One region of the Streptomyces sp. NPDC045899 genome, then DNA from elsewhere that is predicted to be linked to it. Evidence: riboswitches for the same ligand, from Rfam matches in the RefSeq annotation. Region 1 holds a riboswitch; each other region holds the start of a gene.
What was found. Region 1 has a riboswitch for cyclic di-AMP ahead of AC07FT_RS10325 (transglycosylase family protein). Riboswitches for the same ligand answer to the same signal wherever they lie in the genome.

Region 1 (3,706 bases):
GCTCCCGAAAGGTCCAGCAGCTCCGTCTCGACCCCGGTCGCGAATCGCTCCATGACACCGTCCCCCTCCGGACGCTAACCACCGGCTCACGTGAGGCACCCCTCATGGTGACCTACCCCTTTTGATTGCGAAAGGGTGAACACAGCCAGTCGGCGCCTGGCTTGTCAAGATTTTCGGACACTTCTACCCGGGATGACAGCGGTCCGGTATGCCGCTGACAGATGTCAGGCGCCCGCCCCGGAACGCACCGCTTCGACATCGAAGACCCCGCCGCAGACGCGGAAGGAGTGCGCCGCGACCTTCATCGCGCGGAAGGAATCCGGCGGATAGACCCGGATACTCGTGGCGGACTTCCAGCAGGGGGTGTCGGCGACGCCGTCGTTGAGGGTGTGCAGCAGCGCGGAGGCGCTGCCGCCCGGGGGCAGCGGGATGGTGGAGTGCGAAGCGCCCCGCCGGGCGGCGGGCTCGCCTATCAGCGCGCCGTCGGCGTCGAGCAGGGACACCCCCGGGAAACCGGTGAGGGTGCAGGCCGAGGTCGAGGTGTTGGTGAGGACCAGCGGCAGATAGACATTGCCCGCACCCACGTCCTTGCGGCCCACACTCAGCTTCAGCCGTTCCGTGGAGCAGACGCGGCGCGCGGAGGGAGCGGCACCGGAGCCGCCTGCCGACGCGGACGCGGAGGCGGAGGCCGACGCGGGCCCCGCGGCGGACCGGTCGCCGGACGGAGTGGAGCGCCGGTCCCGTGGAGCCGGGGCCGCCGCCGATTCCACGGCGCGGGCCGATTCCGCCGCGTGAGTGGCACCGGAGCCGCCGGAACGCTCCCACGCCCCCTCCCCCTCATCGGTGCCGCAGCCGGTGGCCGTGGCCAGCGCGCCGATGAGCAGCGCGGATAAGACCAGCGGCCGGGAGCGGGCCATTGCCGTGTGCCGTGCTCCCGTCGTGCCGTGTCCTTGCACCATGAGCGACCTCCCCAGGTCAGCCGTCGGCCGGGGCAGCGGCCGCGAGCGCGCCTGCCCCGAATGCTTCCTGTCCATCCCCCTTGGCTCACCCTTCCCCGCTTTGGCGCCCTTATGTCACCCGGCGTATTAGCCGCATTTCCCTGGCAAATCCGTAAATCACGCACCACACCGTTATCGGCCAAAATCGGAAAGCAGTGACGCAGGTCACAAAGAAAGGCGCCAACTGATCGATTTCCAGGCGGAGATCAACAGACGGCAACGGATTCCACTGTGGCGTAACGTTTCTGACGGACATTCGGCAGTTTTCGCACTCGCTCTCCGGAGGAGACCCGGCGCACAGAGTGACACCGGACGAGAGGCCGGGGAGCCGGCGCCTTGATCGAGAACCCGAGACCTTGTCGTGACCAAAACGATGTGTTTACTGTGCGGCTCTCGTCGCATTCCATGCGGCGGCCTCCTTCGCCGGAGCGCCGAGTCCTGCCGTCGGCTGAGGGGTGAAACGACGACCTGTCACGGCAGGAGCGGGGGAACCAGGTAGGTGCCGTACCGCGTGGACCGCGCGGCACGGCTTGGGGTGAAGACGCACCACGAGGCCATGGCCCCGTGCGCCTGCGGCCGGGCAACTCCAGCCCGAACCCGACAGCTCACCTCGCAGGCGTAGGAGAGGAAGAGCTCAATGGCTGCACGCGGACGTCACCGCCGGCCTAAGCCTCGTCGCGTCTCCCGCGCCCAACTCGCGTTCACCGCGGGCGGTGCCGGAGTGGCCCTGCCGCTCATCGGCGTCGGCCAGGCGAACGCCGCCTCCGTGGACACCTGGGACAAGGTGGCGGAGTGCGAGTCCGGCAACAACTGGAGCATCAACACCGGCAACGGCTACTACGGTGGCCTCCAGTTCTCCCAGAGCACCTGGGAGGGGTACGGCGGCGGCTCCTACGCGCCCCGCGCCGACCTGGCCACCAAGGGCGAGCAGATCACCGTGGCCGAGAAGGTGCTCGCCGGCCAGGGCCCCACCGCCTGGCCCGTGTGCTCGGTGAAGGCCGGGCTGACCCGCGGCGGTCCCGCCCCGGACGTCTCGACCGGCTCCGGCGGCTCCACCGCGCAGACCCCGAAGGAGACGCCGAAGGCCACTCCCAAGGCCACGCCCAAGGCGGCCCCGAAGGCCGCGCCCAAGGCCACCACCAAGGCCGTCCCCCAGTCCGGCTCCTACACCGTCGCCGGGGGTGACACCCTCTCCCGGATCGCCGGTGCCGAGCACGTCGACGGCGGATGGGAGGCGCTCTACGACGCCAACCGCCGGACCATCGGCGACGACCCCAATCTGATCCTCCCCGGTCAGCGGCTCTCCCTCGACACCGAGGGCGGACAGAAGCAGGCCCCGCGGGCCACGCCCAAACCCAAGCCGAGCACCGACGCCGGGAAGGCGAGCGGCTCCGGCTCCGCCCAGGGGCGGCAGGACTCCACCGCCCGCTCTTCCTCCTCCTTCACCACCCCGGTCGCCAGCACCCAGGTGGGCACCGCCTACGGGGTGTCCGGCAGCAGCTGGTCCAGCGGTCACCACACCGGTGCCGACTTCCCCGTGCCCACGGGCACCCAGGTGCGGGCGGTGGGCCCGGCCGAGGTGGTCGCGGCGGGCTGGGGCGGGTCGTACGGCTACCAGGTCGTGCTGCGCCACTCCGACGGCATGTACAGCCAGTACGCGCACATGTCGGCGCTCTCCGTGCAGGTCGGCCAGTCGGTCAAGGGCGGCCAGCAGATCGGCAGCTCCGGTTCGACCGGCAACAGCACCGGCCCGCATCTGCACTTCGAGGTGCGCACCGGTCCCGACTACGGCTCGGACGTCAATCCGCTGAGCTATCTGCGCTCCAAGGGCGTCTCCGTCTGAACGAGGTCCGAGCGGGATCCGACCGGGATCCGACCGGGATCCGACCGGGATCCGAGCGCTCCCGGCGCCGGTGGGCCCCGGGAGAAGACGCCGGTGGGCTGCCCGGACGGCACTGCCGTCCGGGCAGCCCAGCACGTCCGGCGCAGCACCCTCATGCCGCGGCGGACGGCCCCGCTTCCCCGCGGTCCTCATCGGTCGCGACGCCTGCCGCCGCGACCGGCTACATCGTCAGATGCGCCTTGGTGTGTGTGACTTCCTCGATGTCGCCACCCGCCTTGCCGATCAGCCGGTGGGCGAGGTTGCTCAGCGCCCGCGCCGCCGCGATCTCCTCGCCGACCCGCGGCTGTGCCGGGTCGTCGGGGTTGCGGTTGGCGCGGCCCTGGGCCAGCATCTCGGTGCCGTCGTGCATTCTCAGCCTGACCACCGCTTCGGTCAGGGGGCCGACCTCACGGAATTCCATCTGTATGTCGCATCCCACGATCGTCTCCATCACGATCACCTCCTGCCTTACCTTCCAGGATGCGCCTCCCCGGTCTCTCCGGTCGACCCGGACAGCAGCTCCACCACCTCGGCGTCCCCGGTCTGGGAGAAGTCCTGGTACCACTCCCCGACCGCCGAGAACTCCGGAGGTGCGGACAGGCACACCACCTCGTCCGCGTCCTCGCGCAGCGCCGTGACGGCGTCCGGCGGCGCCACGGGTACGGCCAGGACGACCCGGGCCGCACCCTGGGCCCGCGCCACTCGGCAGGCGGCGCGCGCGGTGGCCCCGGTGGCGATCCCGTCGTCCACGATGATCACCGTCCGGCCCTCGACCGGGACGCGCGCCCGGCCGCGGCGGAACCGCCGCGCCTGCCGGACCAGCTCC
Region 2 (3,706 bases), on a different contig from region 1:
AGATCATCACCGTCGCCACCGTCACCCTGCTGGCGCTCCTGATCAACCGCCTGGTGCGGCGCAGCGACCGCCGGCTGGCCTCGGCGCGCGGCGTGGCCGAGGCGGCCCAGCGGGCCGTCCTGCCCGTACCGCCCGCCCGGCTGGCCGGGCTGGACGTCGCGGCGCGCTATGTGGCGGCCGAGCGGTACGCCGCGATCGGCGGTGACCTGTACGCGGTGCAGGACACCCCGCACGGCGTCCGGCTGGTCGTCGGCGACGTCCGCGGCAAGGGGCTCCAGGCCGTCGAGACGGTCGCGATCCTCATCGGTTCCTTCCGGGAGGCCGCGGAGCAGGAGACGACGCTGGAGGGGCTGGCGGGGCGGCTGGAGCGGGCGTTGCAGCGCGAGGGCGCGCGGCGGGCGGACCTCGAGGGGTTCGAGGGGTTCACCACGGCCGTCCTGGCCGAGATCCCGCGCGGGGACTCGACCCTCCGGGTGATCAACCGCGGCCATCCGCCACCGCTGCTGCTGGAGGGGGCCGACGGCGGCCGGACGGACCGGGGCGGCTGCACGGTGCGCCGGGTCGACCCGGAGGCGTCGGCGCTGCCGCTGGGGATGGGGGAACTGGGCGGCTGGCCGGACCGGGTGACGGAGCTGCGCTTCACCGAGGGCGCGACCCTGCTGCTCTTCACGGACGGGGTGACGGAGGCGCGCGACCGGGAGGGCGTGTTCTACGACCCCGAGGACCGGCTGCGCGGTCGCCGCTTCGACGGCCCGGGCGAGCTGCTGGACGCGCTGGTGGCCGATGTCGAGCTGCACACCGGCGGCGGGACGTCGGACGACATGGCGCTGCTCGCACTGCGCCACCGCGGCAACGGCAACGGCAACGGCGGTGGCGCCGACGGCCGCGGTAGCGGTGGTCACGGCAATGGTGAGGGACTCGTGAAGGACCCCGGCCACGGACCGTAGTTGACCATGCTCCCTACGCATAACAATTGATGCACGATCAGCGGTTCCAGGGTTTTGCACACCCTTTCCCTGGAGGGTAACTCGCCCCTGTATGTCCAGAATTGGTGGCTAAGTTCAGACCAAAGCTGTGCTGATTCCTCAGAACAGCTTGGAATCACATAGCGCTCTCTATTAACGTTCGATAACGCAGCGCGGTCGTCACAACCGTCGCAAGGGCGGCACCGTGCGCCGTCGCCGAATCCCGTAACGCACAGCGGCAGCAGTAGCACTGCACCACAACAGCACCAAGGGAACCGGGGAACCACCACCTTGGGGTGAATCGGGTCGAACCTGACCCGTAGGAGACCTTCCTGCTCCGAACCCGTCAGCTAACCCGGTAGGCGAGAGGGAAGGAAAGGAGTGCGCCCCAGTGGCGTCCAACAGGTCTGTCCTGGACGAGGCTCCATACCGCGCATCGGGCGTCGGTTCCGGCACCGCCACCGCCTATGGCCCCGGTTTCGACGCGAGTGGAAGCGTGAGGTCCGGTGGCGGATTCGCCACTGAAGGGGGCTTCGCCGAGGAGGCGGGCTTCGCCGCCGACCAGGGGGAGTACGCGGTGAACGGCGCAGAGGGCCCGGCGGGCCCGGGGCCCGACAGCGAGACCTGGGAAGAGTGGAACCCCACGGAGGAGTCCATCTCCGTACGCGGTCGGCACCGCGTGGTGAAGCAGCGGGGCGGCACGATGGCGCGCAGCGGCGCCGTGCTCGGCGTCGGTGTCATCGCCGCGGTCGGCGCGGGCGGGATGGCCAGCGCCAAGGACCGTCCGGCGGCCCCGATTTCCATGCCCGACCTCGCCCACGTCGCCGACGAGGTCAAGGACCGGCTCCCCGACGCCGGGAACATCCCCGGTATCGGCTCGCTGATCTCCGACGACGACGGCTCCGCGACCACCGACGCGGCCCCCCTCTCCCAGGCCGGGCTGACCACCCAGGACGAGGCGAGCGGCACCACCGACGCCGGTGAGGCGCTGCGCGCCCGCATCCTCCAGCAGGCCGAGAACCAGCAGAACTCCGCCGACGAGGAGAAGCGCACCGCCGCCGCCGAGGCCGCAGCCCAGAAGGCCGCGGACGAGGTCGCCGACGAGGTGGCCGAGCGCAAGGCGGAGGCCGCGGCCAAGAAGAAGGAAGCCGAGCGGAAGGCCAAGGAGGCCGCCGAGCGCAAGGCCGAGGCCGAGCGCCGCGCCAAGCTGGCCGCCGCGTACACCCTCCCCGTCGCCTCGTACACCCTGACCGCGGGCTTCGGCCAGGCCGGCGACATGTGGTCCGCCGACCACACCGGACAGGACTTCGCCGCCCCGACCGGTACGCCCGTCAAGGCGGTCCACGGCGGCACCATCACCCAGGCCGGCTGGGCCGGTTCGTACGGCTACCGCATCGTGCTCAAGCTGGATGACGGCACCGAGGTCTGGTACTGCCACCTGTCGTCCATGGTCGTCACCTCGGGCAAGGTGACCACCGGCGATGTGATCGGCCGCGTCGGCGCCACCGGCAATGTGACCGGTCCCCACCTCCACCTCGAGGTGCGACCCGGGGGCGGCTCCCCGATCGACCCGATGCCGTGGCTGCGCGAGCACGGACAGAACCCCTGATGCGCACGCACCCCTGATGCCCACGCACTCCTGATATCCACGCACTCCTGATATCCGCATACTCCGGCGGCCCTGGCGCTCTCTCCCCCCTTGACGCCAGGGCCGTCGGTTCGCGTCCGGAAGTGTGCGTGCGGGGGCGGCCGCCCGCCCCGGAACAAGGTCACTCACCGGTGCGTTGGAGTAACGCATGGCTGACAACAAGCAGAAGATCGGCGATCTCTCCGTCTCCCCGCTCTCCCTCGGCGGGAACGTCTTCGGCTGGACCGCGGACGAGACCGAGTCCTTCCGGGTGCTCGACGCCTACGCCGCCGCCGGCGGCAACTTCATCGACACGGCCGACGTCTACTCGGCGTGGGTGCCCGGCAACCAGGGCGGCGAGTCCGAGACCGTCCTCGGCAACTGGTTCGCCTCCCGCGGCAACCGCTCCGACATCGTCCTCGCCACCAAGGTCGGCGGCTCCCCGGAGCGCCGAGGACTCTCCCCGGCCACCATACGGGCCGGGATCGAGGACTCCCTGCGGCGGCTGCGCACCGACTACATCGATCTCTACTACACCCACTACGACGATGAGTCGGTGGCGGTGGAGGAGATCGCCACCACCCTGGACGCACTGGTCAAGGAGGGGAAGGTGCGCGAGCTCGGCGCGTCCAACATCAGCGCCGAACGGCTCGACTCCTTCCTGACCTTCACCACCCAGGAGGGCCTGGCGCGCTACGCCGCCCTCCAGCCCCACTACAACCTGGTCTCACGCGACACCTTCGAGGGCCCGCCGGCCGATGTGGCGATCCGGCACGGTCTGGCGACCGTCCCCTACTTCGCGCTCGCCGCGGGCTTCCTCACCGGCAAGTACCGCCCCGGCACCGCGGTCGACAGCGCGCGCTCCCCGCGTGCGGCCGCACACCTGGAGACCGAGCGCGGCCGGAAGGTCCTCGCGGCCCTCGACGAGGTGGCCGCGCACCACGGAGCCGAACCCGCCACGGTCGCCCTCGCCTGGCTCTCCACCCGGCCCACGGTCGTCGCCCCGATCGCCAGCGCCCGCAGCCTCGCCCAACTCCCGCCCCTCCTCGCGGCGGCGGACCTCCAGCTGACCCAGCCGGAGCTGGACCTCCTCACCAGCGCCTCGGCCTGAGCC
Region 3 (3,706 bases), on a different contig from region 1:
CGCGCGGCTGCGCCCGGACAACCGGGCCGTGCTGGTCTACGAGCCCGTCGAGGGCGCCGAGTCCGCCGATGACGCCGACGACACCGACGCAGAAGGGGAGGCGGCCCAGTGAGCGACGCCGTCACCGCGACCATGACCTTCCACCCGCAGCCCAGCGGAGGTGCCCCCAGGCCGTGGGCCTTCCCGGCGCCCGAGCGCGGTGAACTCCCCAACGGGCTCACGGTGCTGCGCTGCCACCGCCCCGGCCAGCAGGTGGTGGCCGTCGAGATCAACCTGGACGCCCCGCTGGACGCCGAGCCCGTCGGCCTCGACGGCGTGGCCACCATCATGGCGCGCGCCCTGTCGGAGGGCACCGACAAGCACGACGCCGAGGAGTTCGCCGCCGAGCTCGAGCGCTGCGGCGCCACCCTGGACGCCCACGCCGACCACCCGGGTGTACGGGTCGCCCTGGAGGTCCCGGTCTCCCGGCTGCCCAAGGCGCTGGGGCTGCTCGCCGACGCGCTGCGCGCCCCCGCCTTCCCCGACGGCGAGGTCGAGCGGCTGGTGCGCAACCGGCTGGACGAGATCCCGCACGAGCTGGCCAATCCGGCCCGCCGCGCCTCCATGGCCCTGGCCAAGGAGCTGTTCCCGGCCGAGTCGCGGATGTCCCGGCCCCGCCAGGGCACCGAGAAGACGGTCGAGGGCATCGACGCGGCGGCCGTGCGGGCCTTCTACGAGGCCCATATCCGTCCGTCCACCGCGACCGCCGTCGTGGTCGGCGACCTCACCGGGGTCGACCTCGACAAGGCACTCGCCGACACCCTCGGCGCCTGGACCGGCGGCGCGGCCGTGCCCCGCCCGGTCCCGCCGATCGTGGCCGACGACACCGGCCGGGTGGTGATCGTCGACCGGCCCGGCGCGGTCCAGACCCAGCTCCTGATCGGCCGGATCGGGGCCGACCGCCACGACCGCGTCTGGCCCGCCCAGGTGCTCGGTACCTACTGCCTGGGCGGCACCCTCACCTCCCGGCTCGACCGCGTGCTGCGAGAGGAGAAGGGCTACACCTACGGTGTGCGCTCCTTCTGCCAGGTGCTGCGGTCCACGGCCCCCTCGCCGTCCGGCGGCTCCGCGGGCGCCGCGATGCTGGCGATCAGCGGCTCGGTGGCCACCGAGGTCACCGGCCCCGCGCTGGAGGACCTCTGGAAGGTGCTGCGCACCGTGAAGGAGGAGGGGCTGACGGACACCGAGCGCGATGTCGCCGTGCAGAACCTGGTGGGCGTCGCCCCGTTGAAGTACGAGACCGCGGCCGCTGTCGCGGGCACCCTGGCCGACCAGGTCGAGCAGCACCTTCCGGACGACTTCCAGGCGCAGGTGTACGCCCGGCTCGCCGAGGCCGGGACGGTGGAGGCCACCGCCGCGGTGGTGAGCGCCTTCCCGGCGGACCGGCTGGTCACCGTGCTGGTCGGGGACGCCTCGCAGATCGCGGAGCCGGTCCGGCAGCTGGGCATCGGCGAGGTGACCGTCGTCTCGGGCTGACCCGGCGCGACCTCCGGCCGTCCGACGGGCCGTCAGCGGAAGGACCCTGGCATCGTGTGCGATGTCAGGGTCCTTCCGAATGCCCGTTTTATAGGGAGGTTGGGTGTTTGGTTTGTGGGGAGAGCAACAAAAATCAGGATCTGTTTGGTGATCCAAAGACGCCCCGTTTAGCGTCGGTCCGGCTGTTCGCCATCACCACGCCGCGCCCGCGGCACGGGCAGCCATCGCCGAGTCCCCGTACGGCGCGAGCCAGGGGAGCCGGGGACCCAATGTCCCCAGGGGTGAATCGGACGCCTTGTCCTGAAGGACGAGGGGGCCGTAGGAGACCTTCCTGCTCCGAACCCGTCAGCTAACCCGGTAGGCGAGAAGGAAGGAAAGGAGTGCGCCACAGCATGGCGTTCACCCGTGCCACCGGGAAACACCGCCGTCCCCGACGGTCCGTCCGCACCGGCGCGAACATCGCGGGAGTCACCACCGTCGCCTCCGGTGTGGTCGCCGGTATCGCCGGTCCCGCCCTCGCCGCCGAGCAGGCTCCCGCTCCCGCGCAGACGGGGCTGCAGCAGGCGATCGTGATCGACGAGGGTCTGGCCGACCAGATCCAGGCCCAGGCGCAGTCCCAGGAGACCGCCGCCGCGGAGGCCGCGGCCAAGGCACGGGCCGAGACCATCGCCCGCCAGGAGGCGGCCAGGAAGGCCGAGGCGGCCGCGAAGAAGGCCAAGGCGGAGCGGGAGGCCAAGGAGCGCGCCGCGCGCGAGGCCGAGCGCAAGCGCCTCAACACCTTCGTCTCGCCGGTCTCCGGCTCCTACGTCTCCACCGCCTACCAGGCGTCCAGCGGTCTGTGGTCCTCCGGCAGCCACACCGGTATCGACTTCCACGCCGCCTCGGGCACCTCGGTGCACGCCGTCGGTTCCGGCGAGGTCGTCGAGGCGGGTTGGGGCGGCTCCTACGGCAACAACATCGTCATCAAGATGAAGGACGGCACGTACACCCAGTACGGCCACCTGTCCTCGCTCAACGTCTCGGTCGGCCAGCAGGTCACCCCGGGGCAGCAGATCGGCCTGTCGGGCGCCACCGGCAACGTCACCGGCCCGCATCTGCACTTCGAGGCGCGCACCGGCGCCGACTACGGTTCGGACATCGACCCCGTGGCGTACCTGCGCTCGCACGGCGTCAACCTCTGACCCACCGCACGGCGCCCCGGGCGCCGCGCACACCAGCCCGTGGCCGAAGGCCCCGTCCGCCGAGCGGACGGGGCCTTCGCCGTGGGGCGCCCCGGCTGACCAAAAATATCCATGAATTCAGGCTCGCCATCGGAAATTCCCTCGTTTTGGAATAGGGTTGTCGAACACCCGTCAGCCGGGTGCGTTTCGCTGGGATTAAGGCGGAGGTTCGACAGTGCGGGACCGGAAATGAACGGGGATACCACCGCGATCCCGAGTGGTCGGCGGATTTCGGCGCACGCGGTGTGCAGGGCCATTCGCGAGGACATCGTCTCCGGTGTCCATCCGCCCGGCAGCAGGCTCACCGAGGAACTGCTCGCGCGCCGCTACGGCGTCTCGCGGGTGCCCGTCCGGGAAGCCCTGCGCACCCTGGAGTCCGAGGGGTTCGTGACCACCCGGCGCCATGCGGGGGCTTGTGTCGCACAGCCGTCCGAGCGGGAGGCCGCCGATCTTCTCGACATCCGCGGGCTGCTGGAGCCGCTGGGCGCCGCCCGTGCCGCGCAGCGCCGCACCGAGGCGCATCTGAAGGTGCTGCGCGGTCTGGTCCGGCTCGGCCAGGAGCGGGCCCGCCGCGGCAGCCTGGGTGAACTCGCCCCGCTGGGCGACTGGTTCCATGAGACGCTGGCCCAGGCGTCGGGCAGTCCGAGTCTGGCCGGGCTCCTGGTCCAGGTCCGGCGCAAGATCGCCTGGGTCTACGCGGACGGTCCCGCGCGCTGGTCGGACCAGTCGTCGCGGCGGACCGCGCCGGGCGGCGGTGGCGCGTGGCCGGACCCCGCGGGGCGGGCGGTGGAGTCCTGGGCGGAGCACGGCGCGCTGGTGGACGCGGTCGCGCGCGGCGACGCCGACCGTGCCCGGACGCTGGCCGCCGCGCACACCGAGCGCTCGCTCTCCGCGTACCGGCGCCGTCCGGCGCCGGTGAGAACTTCGAAACACTCCGTCAACACGGCGAGCGGCGGGAATTAACACGGCCC
Region 4 (3,706 bases), on a different contig from region 1:
CGGCCTGCGGCCGGCGGGTGGCGACGACTCCGCGTCCCCGGCCCGGCGCCCGCCGGTTCGGGGGACGTGCGTCAGGTACGGCGGCCTCGGGTACCGCGGTCACCGGCCGCTGTCCGCGGCGCCCACGGCGGCGCAAGGCGCCCCGGCCACCGGGCCCGCCGGGCGAGGTGCGCCGGGCCCGGCGGGTGGCGTGCCCGGCACGGGCGACCGGCGTCCGGCGTCCGGCGACCGGCGTCGGGCCCGGCCGCGTGGCTTGACCGGTCCGCCGGTACGGGTGTTCCGCGACCGGCGACCGGCGTCCGGCCCGGCCGGGTGGCTTGACCGGTCCGCCTGGTAGGGGTGTTCCCTCTCCCGGCGACGGGCGACGGGCGACGGGCGACGGGCGACGGGCGACGGGCGACGGGCGACGGGCGACGGGCGACGGGCGACGGGCGACGGGTCCGGGGCCTGGCCCGTCCACGCCGTCTGCCGCCATGGTTCGCGCTCCGGGCGCGAGGTGGCGTGCGGTCCGTCGTCGGCAGCCGCGCCGCTGCCCCGGCTGCCGACGGGCGGGGTGGCCGGGGGCCATTGGCGGCCCCCGGCTTCGCGTGGGCGGCGCGCCGCCTGATCCGGCTTCGCCGGGTCAGGCGGGGCGGACGCTGCCATAGACCGGCATCTCGGTGATCGGCGCCTTCTTCACCGAGTCACCCGGCTTCGGCGCGTGGATCATCATCCCGTCGCCGATGTACAGCCCGACATGGCTGATGTCGTCATAGAAGAAGACCAGGTCACCCGGCTTGAGCTCGGACGTGGACACCCGCGTGCCCACCTTCACCTGGTCCCAGGTGGTGCGCGGCAGGGACACCCCGGCGGACTTCCAGGCGGCCTGGGTCAGCCCCGAGCAGTCGAAGGAGTTGGGGCCGGTGGCGCCCCACACGTACGGCTTGCCGATCTGCGCCTGCGCGAAGGCGATGGCCTTCGCCGCCTTGGTGCTGTCCGAGGGCGCGGGGCTGGAGGGAGTGGACGGCGTGGACGAGCCGGAGCCGTCGTTCCCCTCTCGCCGCTGACGCTCGGCCTCCGCCTTGCGCTGCTTCTCGGCCAGCTCGGCGGCCTTGCGCTTGGCCTCCTCCTGCTTCTTCCGCTCGATCGCCGCGAGCCGCGCCTTCTCCTTGGCGGTCAGGTTCGACAGCAGCCGCCGGGCCTCGGAGAGCTTGCTCTGGACGGACTTCTTCTTCTCCTTGAGCGTCTTCTGCGAGGAGGTCAGCGAGGCGAGACTGCTGGTGGCAGTGGCGCGCTCCTTGGCCGCCTTCTTCTGCTGCTCCTGGAACTGCTGGACGGCGTGCCGCTGGTGGCCGGTGAGCCGGTCCATCAGGTGCGACTGGTCGAAGACGTCCTTCGGGTCGGAGGAGAAGAGCATGGCGGCGGTGCTGCTGGCCATACCGCCGCTGCGGTACTGGGCGGCGGCGTAGGAGCCGAGGGTGCGGCGGGCCTCGTTGAGCTTCTCGGTGCGCTTGGCGACGGTGTCCAGCAGCTTGTCGACCTTGGCGCGCTGGGTCTCGGTGCGCTCCTTGGCGGCGTTGTAGCCCTGGGTGGCGCTCTCCGCCTGGTGGTACAGGGTGTCGACCTTCTTCTTGACCGCTTCGATCGACTGGGTGGCGGGCTTGGGATCACCGGGCGCGGCGTTGGCCGTCTGGGAGAGCAGGGTGACCGAGGCCAGGGCGGCCGTGGTGACCCCGACCGCGGTGCGCCGGCTCTGGCCGGTGAGCGTGGCCGGTATTCGGGTCCGCGGTTTGCGGTGCGACGCCAAGGGAGGCGACTCCTTCCGTGGACCGCCTACCGGGTTAGCTGTCGGGTTCGGGCGGACGGAAGGCTGCCCTACGGCCCGTCCGGGCGGCACACGAGGTGCCGTCGCCGGGCCGATTCACCCCGGTGGAACGTGTGGGTCCCCGGCTCCGGCTGCCTCGCGGCAGGACCGGACTCGGCGGAGGCGGTCCGTGCCGACGCTGGTCGCCGACGATGGTCCGGACTGCCTGACGCAGGACGGTAGCCAACTCGTGGGGTCCCTGTGAAGGCTGGTGTTCCTTTTGCCCGAAACCGTTTCGTGATGTTCGTACTCGGGGTGTCAGTGGGGCGGCCTAGACTCGGTCAGCGATGAGCAGCCTCTTTGACGACAGCTTCCTGGCGGACCTCGGGCCCTCGGGCGAGGAGCCCCCGCCGCCCGAGGACCACGGGGACCACGAGGGTCCCGGGCACCACGGCCCCGGCGGCGCCGAGGACGTACCGCACCACCTGTTCAGCGGCGCGTTCGACGCGCCGGTGCCGAGCACGTCCCGGGAGGCGTACTACCGGGACGGCGCGGCCCGGCCCGCCGTGGACCCGGCCGCCCTGCTCGAGGGGCTGAACGAACAGCAGCGGGCGGCGGTGGAGCACACCGGTGGTCCGCTGCTGATCGTCGCCGGAGCCGGTTCCGGCAAGACCCGGGTACTCACCCACCGCATCGCGTACCTGCTCGGTGCGCGCGGAGCGCACCCCGGCCAGATCCTCGCCATCACCTTCACCAACAAGGCCGCGGGTGAGATGAAGGAGCGGGTGGAGGAGCTGGTCGGCCCGCGGGCGAACGCCATGTGGGTCTCCACGTTCCACAGCGCGTGCGTGCGCATCCTGCGCCGCGAGTCCAAGAAGCTGGGCTTCACCTCATCGTTCTCGATCTACGACGCGGCCGACTCCAAGCGGCTGATGGCGCTGGTCTGCCGCGATCTCGACCTGGACCCCAAGCGGTACCCGCCCAAGTCCTTCAGCGCCAAGATCTCCAACCTGAAGAACGAGCTGATCGACGAGGAGACCTTCGCCGGTCAGGCGACGGACGGTTTTGAGAAGACCCTCGCCGAGGCGTACGCGATGTACCAGTCGAGGCTGCGCGAGGCCAACGCGCTGGACTTCGACGACATCATCATGACCACGGTCAATCTGCTCCAGGCGTTCCCGGACGTGGCCGACCACTACCGCCGCCGGTTCCGCCATGTGCTGGTCGACGAGTACCAGGACACCAACCACGCGCAGTACACCCTGGTGCGCGAGCTGGTCGGCACGGACACCGAGGAGACCACCGCGGGTGAGCTGTGCGTGGTGGGCGACGCCGACCAGTCCATCTACGCCTTCCGCGGCGCCACCATCCGCAACATCCTCCAGTTCGAGGAGGACTACCCGCAGGCGCGGACCATCCTGCTGGAGCAGAACTACCGCTCCACGCAGACCATCCTCAGCGCGGCCAACGCGGTCATCGAGCGCAATGAGAACCGCCGTCCGAAGAACCTGTGGACCGAAGCCGGTGCCGGAGCCACCATCACCGGTTACGTCGCCGACACCGAGCACGACGAGGCCCAGTTCGTCGCCGACGAGATCGACCGGCTGACCGACGCGGGCGACGCCAAGGCCGGTGACGTCGCCGTCTTCTACCGCACCAACGCCCAGTCCCGTGTCTTCGAGGAAGTCTTCATCCGGGTCGGGCTGCCGTACAAGGTCGTCGGCGGTGTGCGCTTCTACGAGCGCAAGGAGGTCCGGGACGTCCTGGCCTATCTGCGGGTGCTGGCCAACCCCGAGGACAGCGTCCCGCTGCGCCGCATCCTCAATGTGCCCAAGCGCGGTATCGGCGAGCGCGCCGAGGCGATGATCGACGCCCTGTCGCTCCGCGAGAAGATCACCTTCCCGCAGGCGCTGGTCCGGGTCG

Region 2: another riboswitch for cyclic di-AMP. It lies ahead of AC07FT_RS15160 (M23 family metallopeptidase); the one in region 1 lies ahead of AC07FT_RS10325 (transglycosylase family protein).
Region 3: another riboswitch for cyclic di-AMP. It lies ahead of AC07FT_RS05180 (M23 family metallopeptidase); the one in region 1 lies ahead of AC07FT_RS10325 (transglycosylase family protein).
Region 4: another riboswitch for cyclic di-AMP. It lies ahead of AC07FT_RS27300 (C40 family peptidase); the one in region 1 lies ahead of AC07FT_RS10325 (transglycosylase family protein).

Annotation. Positions count from the first base shown of each region.
Region 1 covers NZ_JBWKKP010000005.1:310,090-313,795, reverse strand. Annotated here, with positions in the region: gene AC07FT_RS10330 (DUF4232 domain-containing protein) at 225-959, opposite strand; cyclic di-AMP (ydaO/yuaA leader) riboswitch at 1,453-1,630, shown strand; gene AC07FT_RS10325 (transglycosylase family protein) at 1,636-2,841, shown strand; gene AC07FT_RS10320 (DUF1876 domain-containing protein) at 3,062-3,331, opposite strand; partial or broken gene AC07FT_RS10315 (phosphoribosyltransferase) at 3,370-3,706, opposite strand, start outside.
Region 2 covers NZ_JBWKKP010000008.1:279,752-283,457, forward strand. Annotated here, with positions in the region: gene AC07FT_RS15155 (PP2C family protein-serine/threonine phosphatase) at 1-947, shown strand, start outside; cyclic di-AMP (ydaO/yuaA leader) riboswitch at 1,209-1,345, shown strand; gene AC07FT_RS15160 (M23 family metallopeptidase) at 1,357-2,574, shown strand; gene AC07FT_RS15165 (aldo/keto reductase) at 2,762-3,703, shown strand.
Region 3 covers NZ_JBWKKP010000003.1:103,378-107,083, forward strand. Annotated here, with positions in the region: gene AC07FT_RS05170 (M16 family metallopeptidase) at 1-112, shown strand, start outside; gene AC07FT_RS05175 (M16 family metallopeptidase) at 133-1,515, shown strand; cyclic di-AMP (ydaO/yuaA leader) riboswitch at 1,731-1,893, shown strand; gene AC07FT_RS05180 (M23 family metallopeptidase) at 1,908-2,696, shown strand; gene AC07FT_RS05185 (GntR family transcriptional regulator) at 2,925-3,698, shown strand.
Region 4 covers NZ_JBWKKP010000021.1:135,182-138,887, reverse strand. Annotated here, with positions in the region: gene AC07FT_RS27300 (C40 family peptidase) at 623-1,786, opposite strand; cyclic di-AMP (ydaO/yuaA leader) riboswitch at 1,795-1,973, opposite strand; gene pcrA (DNA helicase PcrA) at 2,131-3,706, shown strand, end outside.